Regions from separate parts of the Pelotomaculum schinkii genome, predicted to be linked through region 1. Evidence: riboswitches for the same ligand, from Rfam matches in the RefSeq annotation. Region 1 holds a riboswitch; each other region holds the start of a gene.

Region 1 (3,662 bases):
AAGCGGGCTTGGCGTATATCCGAAATGGACCTTTGCCTGGCCTGTGAATCGGCGCATTGTTTATAACCGTTGTTCGGCTGACCCGGCCGGACGGCCCTGGAAAAAGGATAAACCCTATATGGTCTGGGACGGAACAAAGTGGATTGCCAACGATGTTCCCGATTTCGGCATCACGGACGCGGCTACAAAAGCGCCGGTACCACCGGAAAAGACAGCCAATGCTCCTTTTATTATGCTTCCTGAAGGGCAGGCGCGCTTCTTTGTTCCTGCCGGCTTGAAAGAAGGTCCTATGCCGGAACACTACGAACCGGTGGAAAGCCCGGTAAAAAATTTAATTAGTAAGCAGCAAAACAATCCTATGGCTAAGAGATGGGGAGGCGAATTTGCTAAATTGGCCGAAACCGGCAGCAAAGAGTTCCCTTACGTGGCTACAACCGTCCATTACATTGAACATTATCAAACCGGGGTAAGAACCAGAAACAGCCCCATGCTGGTAGAATTGATGCCGGAACAATTTGCCACCATATCGCCGACTTTAGCCGGTAATTTGGGAATAAAACCTGGAGATGAGATAATTGTAAGCAGCGCCCGGGCGGAAATAAAAATGAAGGCCAATGTTTTACCGATTGTTAAACCCTTAATTGTAAACGGCAGTCCCATTGAAATTGTTTCCTTGCCATGGAGCTGGGGCTACATGGGATTATCCAAGGGAAGCATTGGGAACGATTTAACACCTTTTATCGGTGATGCTAACGTCGTTGTTCCGGAATACAAATCTTTTTTAGTTAACATTAGAAAAGCATAACTATTAGCTTAAGACTAACGAGCGGACCTAAATAACCTTAGTAATTAATCATGTTTTATGGTATCCTTAAAGCAACAGCCTGACTTTTGCAGGAAAGACAAAGAAAAAAACAGCGTAACCACTTGAAACATAGCGGTTGGCGCTGTTTTTGTTTTGTCATAACTTCATTGTGGAAATCAGCCTTTTTTCACATCACCTAAAATATTTTTAATAATAAATGCTTCATGGCCTCCGGTGTAAGAGGGGGTACCGACGTTTTAGGAGCTTTTTTCACAGGAAGGGAGATGACTTTCTGGAAATGGAGTATACCTTCAGGTTCCCCGTATTGGGCATAGCGGAAAAAGGAGCCATTGAGCCGCCGATTAGTTGCCGTAATGGGTGATATTACATAGAGATAATCATAATTAGAGGGAAAATATTAGGGTTAGGAAATAGCATAAGTCGGTAATACTGAACACTTCCCGTCAACAGCTGAAAATGCCCGAAAGGCCCTCCACAGAACTCGAAATCGAGTAGACCGTGATGAGCGGTCTCGTGGGTTCGAATCCCACCCTCTCCGCCATATTGCGTAGCAGCAGGGGGGGAACCAGGAGCTATTTTTCGTGTTCCCGGAGATGAGCTGCTTATTGAATCCACAGGCCAGCTCATCTCCCTGCAGGATATTAATCTAAGCGAAGTATTATTATGAGCAACTAAAATGAATACACTTCCCCCCATTATAATTTTTGGCGTCCAGCCTGAGGTTATCGGTTACCAAACTGAGCTGTCACCAACCCTTCAAAATACACTCCACCGTTTGATCCAACTTATCAAAAAGGAAATATTAAAAATTTTTACATAAAAAATATTTTATATTATTGTAATTTAGAAGGAATTTTAAATATTTAGTGGAAAATTATCATTATATTTCTCCGAGCCAGGTTATAACCTAAGCAATTGGTATGGTTTACCGGCCGTTAGGGTTCACCGGGAAACTGTTGAGCCTCCCATTGTGGAAAGGAGATCTCTTAAGCAAAGATAAAACTTTGTCCTTTTCACATTGGACAAAGTTTTACCTTTCCTTTTAAAGATATTGATATGATATAGCTTTGTTATAAGTAATGTTTTTTGAAAAATATCATTATGTTCTCCGAGCCAGGTACAACCTAAGCAATTGGTATGGTTTGCTGGCCGTTAGGGTCCATCGGGAAACTGTTGGGCCTCCCATTGTGGAAAGGAGATCTCGTAAGCAAAGGTAGAACTTTGTTCTTTTCACATTGGACAAAGTTTTACCTTTCCTTTTAGAGGCATTTAATGATTCTTAATCATTTAAAATATCGATACTGGAGTTCCAGCCATAAGGAGTCCTCTTTCGTGAAACGATGCGTTAAATTTGGCAGCTCAGATGCGGCCAAATATGAGACTGGTTTCCAAGTAACCGGTTAAAGGGGGTGCATAGAGACACATAACTTACCGGGACTTTATTAATTCATTTACAGGGAGGGATAAGGACTTGAGTTTAACCAGGCGTGAATTTATTAAGCTATGTATGAGCTCTGCGGTGGGGGCAAGCCTGCTCACAATTGTCGGACCTGATCTTGAGAAAACACTGGCTCTGGCAGCCGAAGGCAAACCGCCGGTGATCTGGCTGCAGGGGGCCAGCTGTACCGGATGTTCCGTATCTTTGTTAAACAGCGTTGACCCCGCAATTGAAAAAGTACTTCTCGATATTATCAGCTTAAAATATCACCCGAATATTTCTGCCGGGTCCGGCCACCTCATCGCTGAGATCCTGGACGAAGCCGCCACCAAATACAAGGATCAGTTTATACTGGTTGTTGAAGGCGCCATCCCCCTTAACAACGACGGTGTTTATTGTACCATCGCTGAAAAGGACGGGCGGGAAATAACCATGCTGCACGCGGTAAATGTACTGGGCAAAGCGGCCAAGGCCGTGATTGCCGCCGGCCAGTGCGCATCATACGGAGGTATTCCCGGCGCAGCCCCCAATCCCACCGGAGTCGTGGGAGTAAATAAGATCGTTGACGAAAAAAAGGTGATCAATATCTCCCTGTGCCCGATGCAGCCGGACCATTTCCTGGGCACCGTGGTATATATATTGACATACGGCGAGATCCCGGAACTGGACCGGTATGGACGGCCCAAGATGTTTTTCCCGAAACCAATACATGAAAGCTGCTTAAGGCGTGAACATTTTGACGCAGGCAGGTTCGCGCGTTTCATCGGAGATGAGGGCTGCCTGGCCCTGTTGGGCTGCAAGGGCTTTGTGGCTATGTCCGACTGCCCCACCCGCGGCTGGAACAACAACGTCAACTGGTGTGTTAAGGCCGGCGCCCCTTGCTATGCCTGCTCGGAACCGACATTCCCCGATATGTCCTCACCAATTTACGGCGTTTATCCCTTAACGAACAAAACAGCGGCTGCTGCAGCCTATTTGAATCCCCAGAAAACAGAGTTTTTGGAAAAGAACAGAGCTAGCAGAAAACTTGCTGAGTGAGGTGAAATGAAGCAGTGGTACAACGTATTATTATTGATCCGGTAACCCGGATAGAAGGGCACCTGAAAATTGAAGCAGAGATTGAAAACGGCCGGGTCATTGACGCCAAGTCGAGCGGCACTCTATTCCGCGGTCTGGAAATAATCGCCAGAGGGCGGGATCCCCGCGACGCCTGCCACCTGGTCCAGCGGATCTGCGGCGTCTGCCCCATCGCGCACGGCACCGCCTCCATCTTGTGCCTGGACGACGCCTTTAACGTCACCCCGCCTGCCAACGGCAGGATTTTGCGCAACTTGATTCAAGGCTCAAACTACCTGATGTCACACATCCTGCACTTTTACCATCTGACCGCCCTTGATT
Region 2 (3,662 bases), 500 kb from region 1:
TATAAACAGCACCTTGAGGTAAATACTCAAAGGTTTTACTTATAGCTAAGTCATAGATACCCAATTTATCCAGGGTATCCATGGTAAAAGATACATTGTCAAGTATTCTTGCTAAAAATGTTACCAAGACTAAAGTATCTATTTTGTTTTGTTTATAACTGTAACTGGCAATATTTAAAGCGCCGATTACCTTTCCACTGCTGTTATGGACAGGAGCTGCCGAACAATAAGTATCATGAAGATATTTATTGAAATGTTCAGGTCCTAGCACCTGCACAGATTTATTTTCACGTAAAGCTATACTAATTGCAGTAGTTCCAATATCCATCTCAGATGAGCTGGCTGGAACGGGAAACATATCCCGAAGTTCTAACCCTTGATGCAAATAACTTGAAGCAAGCACTTGGACATTCCTGGCTTGGTTATCGAAAAGTTGTATATTCAAACCTTTTTTTCTGGCCATTCTTTGTAAGGCCAAAACAATATTGCCAAATCTATCGATCATGCCCTTACTATCTGATATTTGTTTTTTTATCTCTTCTGGAGATAAAATTTTTCTGTTGTTTAGGTTAGGATTAACCCCATATTCCACACTTCTCTGCCAGGATTCATAAATTAGCTTGGGAACTATATCTTTATTTATTGGTTTGCCATGAATAAACTTTTCCCATTCATATTCTATTTTGTAGAGCTTGGGCAATGTTAGATCATCAATAACCATATCTGTCTTTTTCATTAATTCATTAAAACAATTATGCAGACTTATAGAACTTTCAGCTTCCATACTTTCACATCCTTGTAAAATATGTCAATATACTGGAAGGTTAGTTCACGGATTAGTCCAAAAATACATGTAAGGAGTTTCTGCGTCATCCTTATATTGTAATAATTAAAAGATTATACCTTGGCAACGTCTATATTACCTATTCTTGTAAGAAATTCTATTATTTATTTTCTGTTTCTCCTTCTACCTTATATAAGTATACTCTATTGTGTAATAATTGCAAAAAGTATTAATACAAAGAGCTTCCCGAATATTAGTTCCAATCCCTTAAAAAGAAATCTTTGCTTCCCAAAGCTGCTCTGGAGATTGCCATTGGGGAGCAGGTCGTTGACTTGGAAAGCTGATAATATTCGAAGATGTATAAATTTTTCTTACAGTGTAAAAAAGATTTATACCTCGGTTAGATAACTCAAAAATAAAAAGTAGCCTTTTTATAAGTAAAAAACCAGGATGTAATTTTCGAAGAATTAATTTAGTCAAAAAAATAGGCTCTATCCTGGATTGAAGATATTCATTTTTCATAAAAAGCTTTTACTGGCATGCAACTTGCTCTTTATAGAGCCGGGCGAGGAGGTGATAGTGAAACATTCCCCATCTATTTCTTATAGGCCGGGTTATAATTTTGGCGTTTGACATTGGCGATGCAGTGGGTCTGATTCTAATTTTATAGCTCCGATCTTGGCGGGCTAATGCTATGCTACGACTGCCAGGACGTCAGGTGTGCGGGGAAACCGGCATGCCCTCCAGTGTGGAAAGGAGTACAGAATTATCTATGGTGATAAGCATGAAGGGTGGAAAACAATGGCAACAAAGAAGATGATGCTGTATATTAACGGCTCCGAACGTATGTTGGTTTGCGATCCCGAGACAGATACTCTTGCCGACGTTATAAGACGTCTTGGCCTTACCGGTACGAAGGTGGGCTGCCGCGTTGGACAGTGCGGCATCTGTTCCGTCATACTGGATGGCGCAGTTGTTCGCTCCTGCGTTAAAAAAATGAAAAACATTAAAGACGGCAGCAAGATTACAACCATTGAAGGGATAGGCGCCCCGACAAATCTGCATCCTCTGCAGTTGGCATGGATCATACATGGTGGAGTGCAGTGCGGGTTCTGCTCGCCCGGATTTATTGTTTCTGCAAAAGCGTTGCTTGATACCAATCTCAATCCCACAAGGCAGGAAGTTCGCGAATGGTTCCGGAAGAACCACAATGCTTGCCGTTGCACCGGCTATAAGCCGCTGGTCGATGCGGTCATGGCGGCCGCCAAGGTGATGCGCGGTGAAATGACCATGGAGGACCTTAATTACAAAATACCGGCAGACGGGAGAATATACGGTACGGGATATCCCAGACCGGCTGCCCTGGCTAAAGTAACCGGAACCTGCGATTACGGCGACGATATCGGCATGAAAATGCCTGACGCCCTGCACCTGGCTGTAGTCCTTCCCGGGGTTTCCCATGCCAGGCTGCTTTCTATAGATACTTCGGAAGCGGAAAAGATGCCGGGCGTTGAGAAGGTTATTACCCATAAAGATGTGAAGGGGAACAACCGTATTATGTGGCCCTGTGGCCATATACTCGCCAAAGCGGACGGTTTTGATCGCCCGATCCTGGCTGAGGATATGATCTATCACCGTGGTGATGTTATTGCTGTAGTGGCCGCCAGGACCAGAGCTGAAGCGCGCGCAGCAGCAAAAAAGGTTAAGTTTGAACTGGAGCAGCTGCCTGAATACTTAAATATTCTGGAAACAATGGCTGCTGACGCGCCGCAGGTAAACAAAGAATACCCCAATATTTATATTGAAGCTCCTTTAATTAAGGGACAGGATACCAGGAAGATCATTGAAAAAACCCCTTATGTTGTTGAAGGCAGCTTCTATTCCCAACGCCAGCCACATCTGGTTCTCGAACCGGATACCGACCAGGCGTATGTTGATGCTGACGGGGTTCTTACCATCCATTGCAAGAGTCTTTTCCTGCACATTAATATATTTACATTAGCTCCTGGTGTTGGTCATCCCGCCGAAAAAATCAGGATTATTGAAAACCCGACCGGCGCAAGTTTCGGATATTCGCTATCCCCTTATATGCCGGGCATAGTATCGGTTGCTACCCTGGCAACCGGAAAGCCGGTTACTATTACCTTGAGTTATGAAGAACATCAGCATATTACAGGGAAACGCGCTCCTTCTTTCTCAAACGCGAGGCTGGCATGCGACGAGAAAGGGAAGATTACGGCCTTGGAATATGAAATTGCTTATGATGAAGGGGCCTATACCGAATCTGCAGACGTGATCGCCCAGAAAGGACTTCGTTTCGTGGGCGCTCCGTATAAAATCCCCAATGCGATTGGTCTTTGCAAAACTGTTATATCCAACAATGCGGTTTCTACAGCTTATAAAGGTTTTGGTTCGCCGCAGTGCTACACCTGCTCGGAACAGCTCATGGATATGATGGCGGAGAAAATCGGAATGGATCCGTTGGAGTTCCGGTATATCAATGTCTATCGTGAAGGCGACGAGAGCATAAACGGCAACAAGTTCTCCGTTTACCCGATGCCCCAAATACTGGACAGGCTGCGTCCATATTATAAAGAAGCTCTGGAAAGAGCAAAGAGAGAGTCTACGCCTGAGAGAAAACGCGGCGTTGGTATCGCCTGCGGCGAATACAATGTAACCAGCGCGCCAAACGACCATACGGAAATTATTCTTGGGTTAAATCCGGATGGTACTGTGACGCATTATAACAATTGGCAGGATCAGGGACAAGGCGCGGATGCCGGCGCAGTTGTTCATACCTATGAAGCCCTGAGGCCGCTTGGATTGCGTCCGGATCAGATTAAGCTGTGCATGAATGATACGGCTTTGGCTCCTATGC
Region 3 (3,662 bases), on a different contig from region 1:
GTAATTGGGCGTTAATATTTTTATACTCCATAGAATCAACAACCCTCCTGTCCATCAATTACCCCTGGCAAGGGCTTTCTTTGGTGTTTCCTGTCCATCAGCCAACTGCCTGCATCTTAGTTTTTGTTGCGGTTGTCCCGGATAATTCGCTTTGCCGGTTTCCAGAGTTCCGGTGATGTATCTATTTGAACTGGCGCCAAGATTAAATTTCCCTTCTTGATGTTTCTGGAAAGCACAGGAACAGAAAATAGCGCTTTTTCAACCAATCCCGGTATTTCTTCAGCAGCCCAGGCGGCTGCCAGTACTCTGACAGCCAATCTGTCCCTGCCGTTTTCCGGCAGTAAAGATGCCTCAAAGTCCACAACACCGTTTACTGCAAAAAGGACCTCGTCCAGTATGGACAAACTAAGCAGCTCGCCCCCCGTTAAGGTGATTCTGCCCTGAACCCGGTCCCGCACGCAAGACATACGCTTCAGCACCGTACCGCAGGGGCAGGGTTCGGGCATAAACCGGGCAATATCTCCGGTACGGTAACGGATCAGGGGCATACCCCGGCGGGTTAGCGTTGTGAAAACCACTTCCCCTTCTTCCCCTTCCGGTAAAACTTCGCCGGTCAAGGGATTGATTATTTCAAAAAGCAAATCCGCCTCCCGCAGGTGATAGCCTGCCCGCGCTTCACACTCGACGCCGCCCCCCAGGCCCATTTCAGTCATGCCATAATGGTTGAAAACACGGCAGCCCCATGTTTCCTCCAAAAACCTTACAATCGCGCCGGGAACGTGGTCCGTACTCAGCAGCAGGCTTTTCAACCTGATCTGGTGTTTTCTTTTGTCAGACTGCCGGCAGCGGGCGAGTGCCAATACTTGAGTCGGAATCCCGACTAGGGAGTCAACCTGTTCCACGGCCATAATCTCCAAGACAGCCTCCGGGTCCCGGACCACCCCGTAGGGAACGGGTTTCACCTGCATGCGGCGCAAACCATCAGCCAGCAGGTCACCCACACTGCCGGGCGAGTATCCGGGCAGCAGGATTAACACCTTGTCGCCCGGCTGAACCAGGGTGGACATACCATGCTGAAAAAAGTCCCTGGTCAGTTCCTGATCCGCGGCTGTAAAATATATTCTCTTGGGCAGGCCGGTGGTGCCGGAAGTGTCCAGGGTTACCACCCGGTTAATCTGATCCTGTGAAACACAAAGCAGTTGCAGCGGGTTTTGTCTGATATCCGCAGGAGTAGTAAAAGGTAATCCGCCAAGATCCTTTAAGGACTGGAATTTATCTATGCCGCACCGCGCCAAACGGCGCCGGTAAAAGGGGCTCTTGTCGCGAGCGAGGGTCAGAGTCTCCCTTAGTTGCTGAATTTGATAAGTCTCTATGATGGAGCGGGTTAACTTGCCCAAACTGCCATTGTGCCCTTCTATCTTCGCGAGTATCCAGCTTTCCAGAGGTGTTTTTTTGTACAATTTGCCGACCGCCTCTACAAGGTCATATTGTGATGCATGCCATGGCATCTTTTTTATAGACGTCCAGTTCAAAGGACATCTATAATAAAAATGCAGTTACCCCTGTAGGAAACTGCATTACTAAAAAGGATATATCTATATTATTATATAGAATATATACTTATAAGTATTTCCTTTCCAACAGGAGGCGCAAATGTTTCCAGCTACACCCTAACGGTTAACAACCATGGCAATCGCTGTAGGTTGGTTAACTCGGAAATAAATATTCATTATTTAAATAAATGAAAAATCCTTTTGCTATTTATATTTTACACACTAGCAAAGTATATGCCAATAAACGGACTCACTCCCACAATCCCAAAACATATCTACTTTTTGATGAATTTTTATAGACCCGTCCCTGACTGGTTAACAGTACAGGATATTTTTTGTGTCTAATTTTTGTACATATTTTTGAGGTTTTTAATTATTGAACAGCAACACAATAAATCCCAATTTTTTTAAAGCAGTTCAAAGCAATACTTCTTCAATCAACAAAAATGCATTTTTTATCTGGAATCGGCAGCATCAATCAAATGTATGAAAAGGGCTTACTTCCCTCATCCGGGAGGTAAGCCCTTCTCGTGGCAATCTAGCCAATTTTATGTTTACTAAAAAGCATTTTCAGTTTCTTACTACTATTAATTTTATTATATAATGTTGTCCTGCTAATTCCTAAACGCTCAGCAGTCTTACTTAGATTGCCGTTTTCCTCACTTAATAGCAGCTCAATAACTATTTCCTCACTCATTTTCATTAAATTATTGGATCCATTTTTTGTGTTTTCGATTACCCTTATTTTATTCTTCAGAGTCTTGTAATTATAGGCTTTAACTATTTTCTCAGGAAGATCACAGAGAGATATTTTTGTCCTGCCACTTAATAAAACTATAGCTCTTTCAATTACATTCCTTAATTCCCGTATATTGCCACGCCAGGAATAGCAGGTAAGCGCCTCAAAAAACTCGTTATCAATTTCTTTCACATGCAAATTGTATTCTTTACTAAATATATCAATGAAATGTTTTGCCAATATGGGGATGTCGTCATCTCTTTCGCGCAAAGACGGTAATTTTAGTGTAATTATGCCGATTCGGTAATACAAATCCTCTCGAAAATTACCCTCATCAGCTTCCTGCAACAAATCTTTTTTTGTTCCCGAGATAAGCCTAATATCTATAGGTATCTCTTTAATCCCACCAATTCTACATATTTTATTAGTGGAAAGAACACGCAATAATTTAATCTGAATATTTAGAGGCATACTTTCAATTTCATCAAGAAACAGGGTTCCGCCGCAGGCTACCTCCAACTTGCCTGGCTTGCCATTTTTAGAAGCTCCGGTAAAAGCGCCGGACTCATAACCAAATAATTCACTTTCCACCAAATCATGCGGTAAAGCGCCACAATTAATTGCAACAAAAGGGTTAATTTTTCTTGGACTCTCATTATGAATAGCCTGAGCAAACAACTCTTTGCCAGTACCACTTTCCCCAAATATTAAAACTGGTGAAGAAGATTTTGCAACTATTTTAGCCTGGTTTTTTACATCTATTAGATTATGACTTTTTCCAATGATGTCATTAAATGTATAATCAGCCTCATTTCCCTGCAGGGTATTATTAGCATTTTTCGCATTTTCTATAAAAATTATTTTCTCTTCGTTACTGGTATGGTTAAGTATTTTCTTTGTTGATACGAAAAAACGTTTTTTTCGACCATTGACATCTAAATATATTTCTTTTTTATGTCCGGAATCATTTACGATATTGTTTTGTAAAGTAGAAATATATTTTGCAAGATCAGCTTTAATGTTTGACTTGTCAAGCCCCAACATCTCTACTATCTTATCATTATAATGTTCGATTTCGTTATCATTATTAACATAAACCATACCATGAGGCAAATAATCAATGGTGCTATTCATGGCAAGACTAATTGTATCCAGTTTCCCCATGGTATCCATAATAAAATTTATACTGTCAAAGGTTTTAGCTAACAATGTCACCAACATCAAGGTATCTATAGTATGCCTATGGCTATAACTTGAAATATTTATTGCCCCAATTACCTCGCCCTTAGAGTTATGAATAGGTGCGGCAGAACAATAAAAGTTATGGAAATAAAAGTTAAAATGCTCAGGTCCCAATACTTGTACTGATT
Region 4 (3,662 bases), on a different contig from region 1:
CCGTCGCAAGACCGTCCCTCCAACATCTTGACACACTTTAACCGCCACCCATGAGACGGTATATTTCTATTAAATCTCCGTCTGATAAAACTTTATCTTTTACGACTTTCCCGTTGACAACCTTGAACCCTATATGATTTCTATTTTTACTGAATAACTGCTGAACTAATTCCTCTAATGTAATGGCAGCACGCAGCTTTAATGGAAATTCCTTACCTGATTCAAATCCTTCAACATGTTCCGAAGGAGTCACATATGACTTGAATTTAACCGTAATTGGACTGGCAGGTTCAGAACCCACATTCATTCTCCTCCCTGCAATTCATTCAATGCACACATCAAGGGCGACGGTCAATGACCTCACCCTTTGATGTTTACACCTGTAGATTAATAATGTTAACTTGTTGATTGGATGCTAATTGCTTAGAAAGGTATCGCTTGACTTAATTCTTCATCCGTAATGTCAAACACGGCGCCGCTTGACGGAAGAACTTCAGTCCTAATGAATTCAGGGACATCGACTTTGGGCACACCAGCTGCCTCATTGAATTTTTTCTCCAGCGCTATCGCTTCGACGCCCAGGCCCATCAATCTATCGACAGTCCATTCACCACCGAATTTGCCTGCGAACATATTAACTAGCGCCAGCAGGTACGGTTCTTCTGTGGTGCAGAAAGTATTAAACAGACACATACCCGTGCAATCATTCATGCAAAAAGCTACCTGCAGCATGGTTGATAATTCAACCTGGCCTGCCTTATCGTATGGATTAACTTGTTCAACGGTACCAAGCGAGTTGCCGCAGGTATGGTCGGCTCCCTGCTGAGCAGTGGCATAAGTGACTCCTGTTCCTTTTAAGCTCCTTGGATCATAGGCGGCAAAGCTTTGCCCTTTGGAAACCGGAATTCTCTTTACACCGAGGCGCTTACCAACAGCCAGCGCGCCGTTGCCGATGATATTGCCGAATTCTGTGCCGTCCGCTATTTCCTGGACCAGCTTAATTGCTGCTTCATCATCGCCCCAGGCGATTTTCCCAGACTCCATCGCAACAGCTATGGCTGCACCCGTATCCATGGTATCAATACCAATGTCGTCGCACATGCGGTCAATCTTGGCAACCGTGTCCAGGTTGGATATTAAACAGTTAGAACCAACCAGACCGATGGTCTCGTATTCCAGGCCTGAGGTAAGGTATTTGCCGTCCGGGCCGTGGTAAACATTGGAGCAATGGATGATGCAGCCGGGCTGGCAGGCGTGACCGGTCCGGCCGCCTCTTTCACTGCAGTTTTTAGCCAGGGTTTCGCCGCTGATGTTTTCTGCTTGATCCCATCTGCCGTCGCTGAAGTTTTTCGTCGGCAGGGCGCCCAGAGCGTTGACACCCATGACTCCGGCTGCTGTGCCCATGGCTGGATAACCGCCTCCGGAAATGGGATGTCCTTTAATACCTTCAACGAATTTCCGATTAGCTTCCATGAACTTTTCTTTGTCGGCATACTCGGCCTCAAGTTTAGCGCCTTCCGTATCCAAGACGATGGCCTTGATCCTCTTGGAACCCATGACCGCTCCGACACCACCCCGGCCGGCGGCGCGGGCGGTATGGCCGCTGGGATCGCTTACCTGGACTGAAGCCATTTTATAGCCTCTTTCGCCGGCTGGGCCTATGGCCATAACACTTACCTTGTTACCATAATCTTGCATTAACCTTTCAGCTGTGGCATAGGTGCCCAAACCCACATATTTATCGCCCGGCAGCAATACCGCGCCGTCTTTGTTCACTTTTAAAATATACCAGGCATCTCCAGCGGGTGCGTTTTCAATAATAATGCATTTAAGCGCCAATCTGGCAAAGGCCGCGCCTGCGGTGCCGCCGGCATTGGCTTCTTTAGCCCCTCCTGTCAGCGGACTTTTGCAGCCGACTGAGATCCTGCCACTGGCCGGGGCAGCCGTGCCGTTTAAAAGCCCTACGCATACTATAAGTTTGTTGCCGGTGCCCAATGCGTCACAGGTGGGGTCTACTTCGTCGGTTAGAATCTTATCAATAAGACCGCGGCCGCCATACAACTCCAGGTCTTTTCTTTCTTCATAAACGACTGTCTTTGAATCCATTTTTACTCTGATAAATTTATCAGCCATTGAAATCGCAGTACCTCCTTTTTAAAAATTCCATCTGAAATCATGTTTGATGAAATCAATATTTCCTTTCCAAGAAGGGAGGCACAAACGTTTCCATTTATACCTAGCGGTTAACAACCATGGCAATTGCTGTAGGCTGTTTAACTCGGAAATAATTGTTCACTTAAATATGCTTTTATGCAGATACTCCTTCTTTTGCGGGCACGGTCTTAATCCAGGGCGGCCCGAGGGAAACGACTTCTTTGCCATAAGCGGTATTGATTATGGTTGCAATGATAATCCAAATTAATGAAATAACGGCAATAATCTCAACCCAACCGGCTACTTTAGTTAAAACCGGCATGCCGAGAAGGTTGCCAAAGCCCATGAGTCCGAAGAAGATGACTGTAATGACAAAGAAAAGTCCGGGGACAAAGCCTGCTCTCATGGGAAGTCCAATTAGACCCAGCAAAATGATGCCCATGCTCAAAAACACCCAGCCGTCTACTAAGGAGGTATCCTGTGGTCCAACGTTTAAGAACTTAAACATAAAGGAGATGGCTCCATAGAACATAAAGGCGCTGAAGGCTAAAGTTATGTTGCCGTTGACGACATCACCGCGCTTGAGTTCAATGGCTCCGGCAATAAACTGCACGATACTGCCTACCAAACCCAGCGGCACAAGTATGATGAGGGCTGAAGCCGGAGCAATGCCAATTAGTACTGGTAGAAGGGCGCACAGGTAAAAAACCATTACGATTAAACCCGCCGGATTGGCAGTTGCATAATTATCAGACATCCAAATAACCTCCTAACTATTTTAAACATTAAGACAATTAGACAAATAACGTTCTCCTACACACCATACAAACCAGGGATGTACTGCCTCCAGGGTATACAGGGTGTATCATTTTTTAATTACCTGTACACTCAGGAAAAACCACAAAATTTTGTTATAGCTCTTTAGCGGCTTTTCTGCAAAGCATGAGATTTAGTTATTTAAATTTATGCTCATCATAATCGCCATATATGCACTGTAAGGATGTACGGTCAGCGGGTGGTACAGGGTTGCATATTGACGATGGTGGTTTTGCAAACCTGTGCCACCCCAATTAACCGCTAAAGACCAACTGCTTTTTACGGATAGAACTTTTATTTTTTGTAAATATTCTTTAAAATCCCAAGCGCTTCAGCAGCAGTAATCTTTCTGGGCTGGAAAAGCTGGAATATATCCGCTTCAATTACCTTTGCAGCTTCCTCGAACTTGCTTTCATCGTAAGGGAACTCAGTGGCAGGTTTTAACCCTAACGTGTTGTCTCTGAAATCAATGAAAGCGTCTCTTGCTTTCGCACCGATTTCTTTCGATGTTTCCTTACCTGTAAACCTTACTCCCAAACATTCAGCTACATACTTGATCTTTTCAGGCACTACTTCCGCATTATATTCCATTGTCCAAGGTTCTGCATATGCAACAGAGTGTCCGTGAGGCACATCAAAGAATCCGCCTAGTGTTTGTCCGACTGAGTGTCCGGTGTTAGCGTGAGGGTAAG

What was found. Region 1 has a riboswitch for molybdenum cofactor ahead of Psch_RS11130 (hydrogenase small subunit). Riboswitches for the same ligand answer to the same signal wherever they lie in the genome.
Region 2: another riboswitch for molybdenum cofactor. It lies ahead of Psch_RS13535 (molybdopterin-dependent aldehyde oxidoreductase); the one in region 1 lies ahead of Psch_RS11130 (hydrogenase small subunit).
Region 3: another riboswitch for molybdenum cofactor. It lies ahead of Psch_RS10490 (DVU_1553 family AMP-dependent CoA ligase); the one in region 1 lies ahead of Psch_RS11130 (hydrogenase small subunit).
Region 4: another riboswitch for molybdenum cofactor. It lies ahead of Psch_RS10505 (aldehyde ferredoxin oxidoreductase C-terminal domain-containing protein); the one in region 1 lies ahead of Psch_RS11130 (hydrogenase small subunit).

The regions. Positions count from the first base shown of each region.
Region 1 covers NZ_QFGA01000002.1:29,252-32,913, forward strand. The annotation lists gene fdnG (formate dehydrogenase-N subunit alpha) at 1-805, shown strand, start outside; molybdenum cofactor riboswitch at 1,703-1,823, shown strand; molybdenum cofactor riboswitch at 1,921-2,040, shown strand; gene Psch_RS11130 (hydrogenase small subunit) at 2,298-3,302, shown strand; gene Psch_RS11135 (nickel-dependent hydrogenase large subunit) at 3,317-3,662, shown strand, end outside.
Region 2 covers NZ_QFGA01000002.1:525,688-529,349, reverse strand. The annotation lists gene Psch_RS13540 (sigma-54 interaction domain-containing protein) at 1-784, opposite strand, end outside; molybdenum cofactor riboswitch at 1,443-1,559, shown strand; gene Psch_RS13535 (molybdopterin-dependent aldehyde oxidoreductase) at 1,586-3,662, shown strand, end outside.
Region 3 covers NZ_QFGA01000001.1:2,256,237-2,259,898, forward strand. The annotation lists gene Psch_RS10485 (helix-turn-helix transcriptional regulator) at 1-31, opposite strand, end outside; gene Psch_RS10490 (DVU_1553 family AMP-dependent CoA ligase) at 117-1,460, opposite strand; molybdenum cofactor riboswitch at 1,615-1,730, opposite strand; gene Psch_RS10495 (sigma-54 interaction domain-containing protein) at 2,092-3,662, opposite strand, start outside.
Region 4 covers NZ_QFGA01000001.1:2,260,859-2,264,520, forward strand. The annotation lists gene Psch_RS10500 (ubiquitin family protein) at 38-301, opposite strand; gene Psch_RS10505 (aldehyde ferredoxin oxidoreductase C-terminal domain-containing protein) at 424-2,133, opposite strand; molybdenum cofactor riboswitch at 2,180-2,296, opposite strand; gene Psch_RS10510 (acetate uptake transporter family protein) at 2,309-2,911, opposite strand; gene Psch_RS10515 (iron-containing alcohol dehydrogenase) at 3,265-3,662, opposite strand, start outside.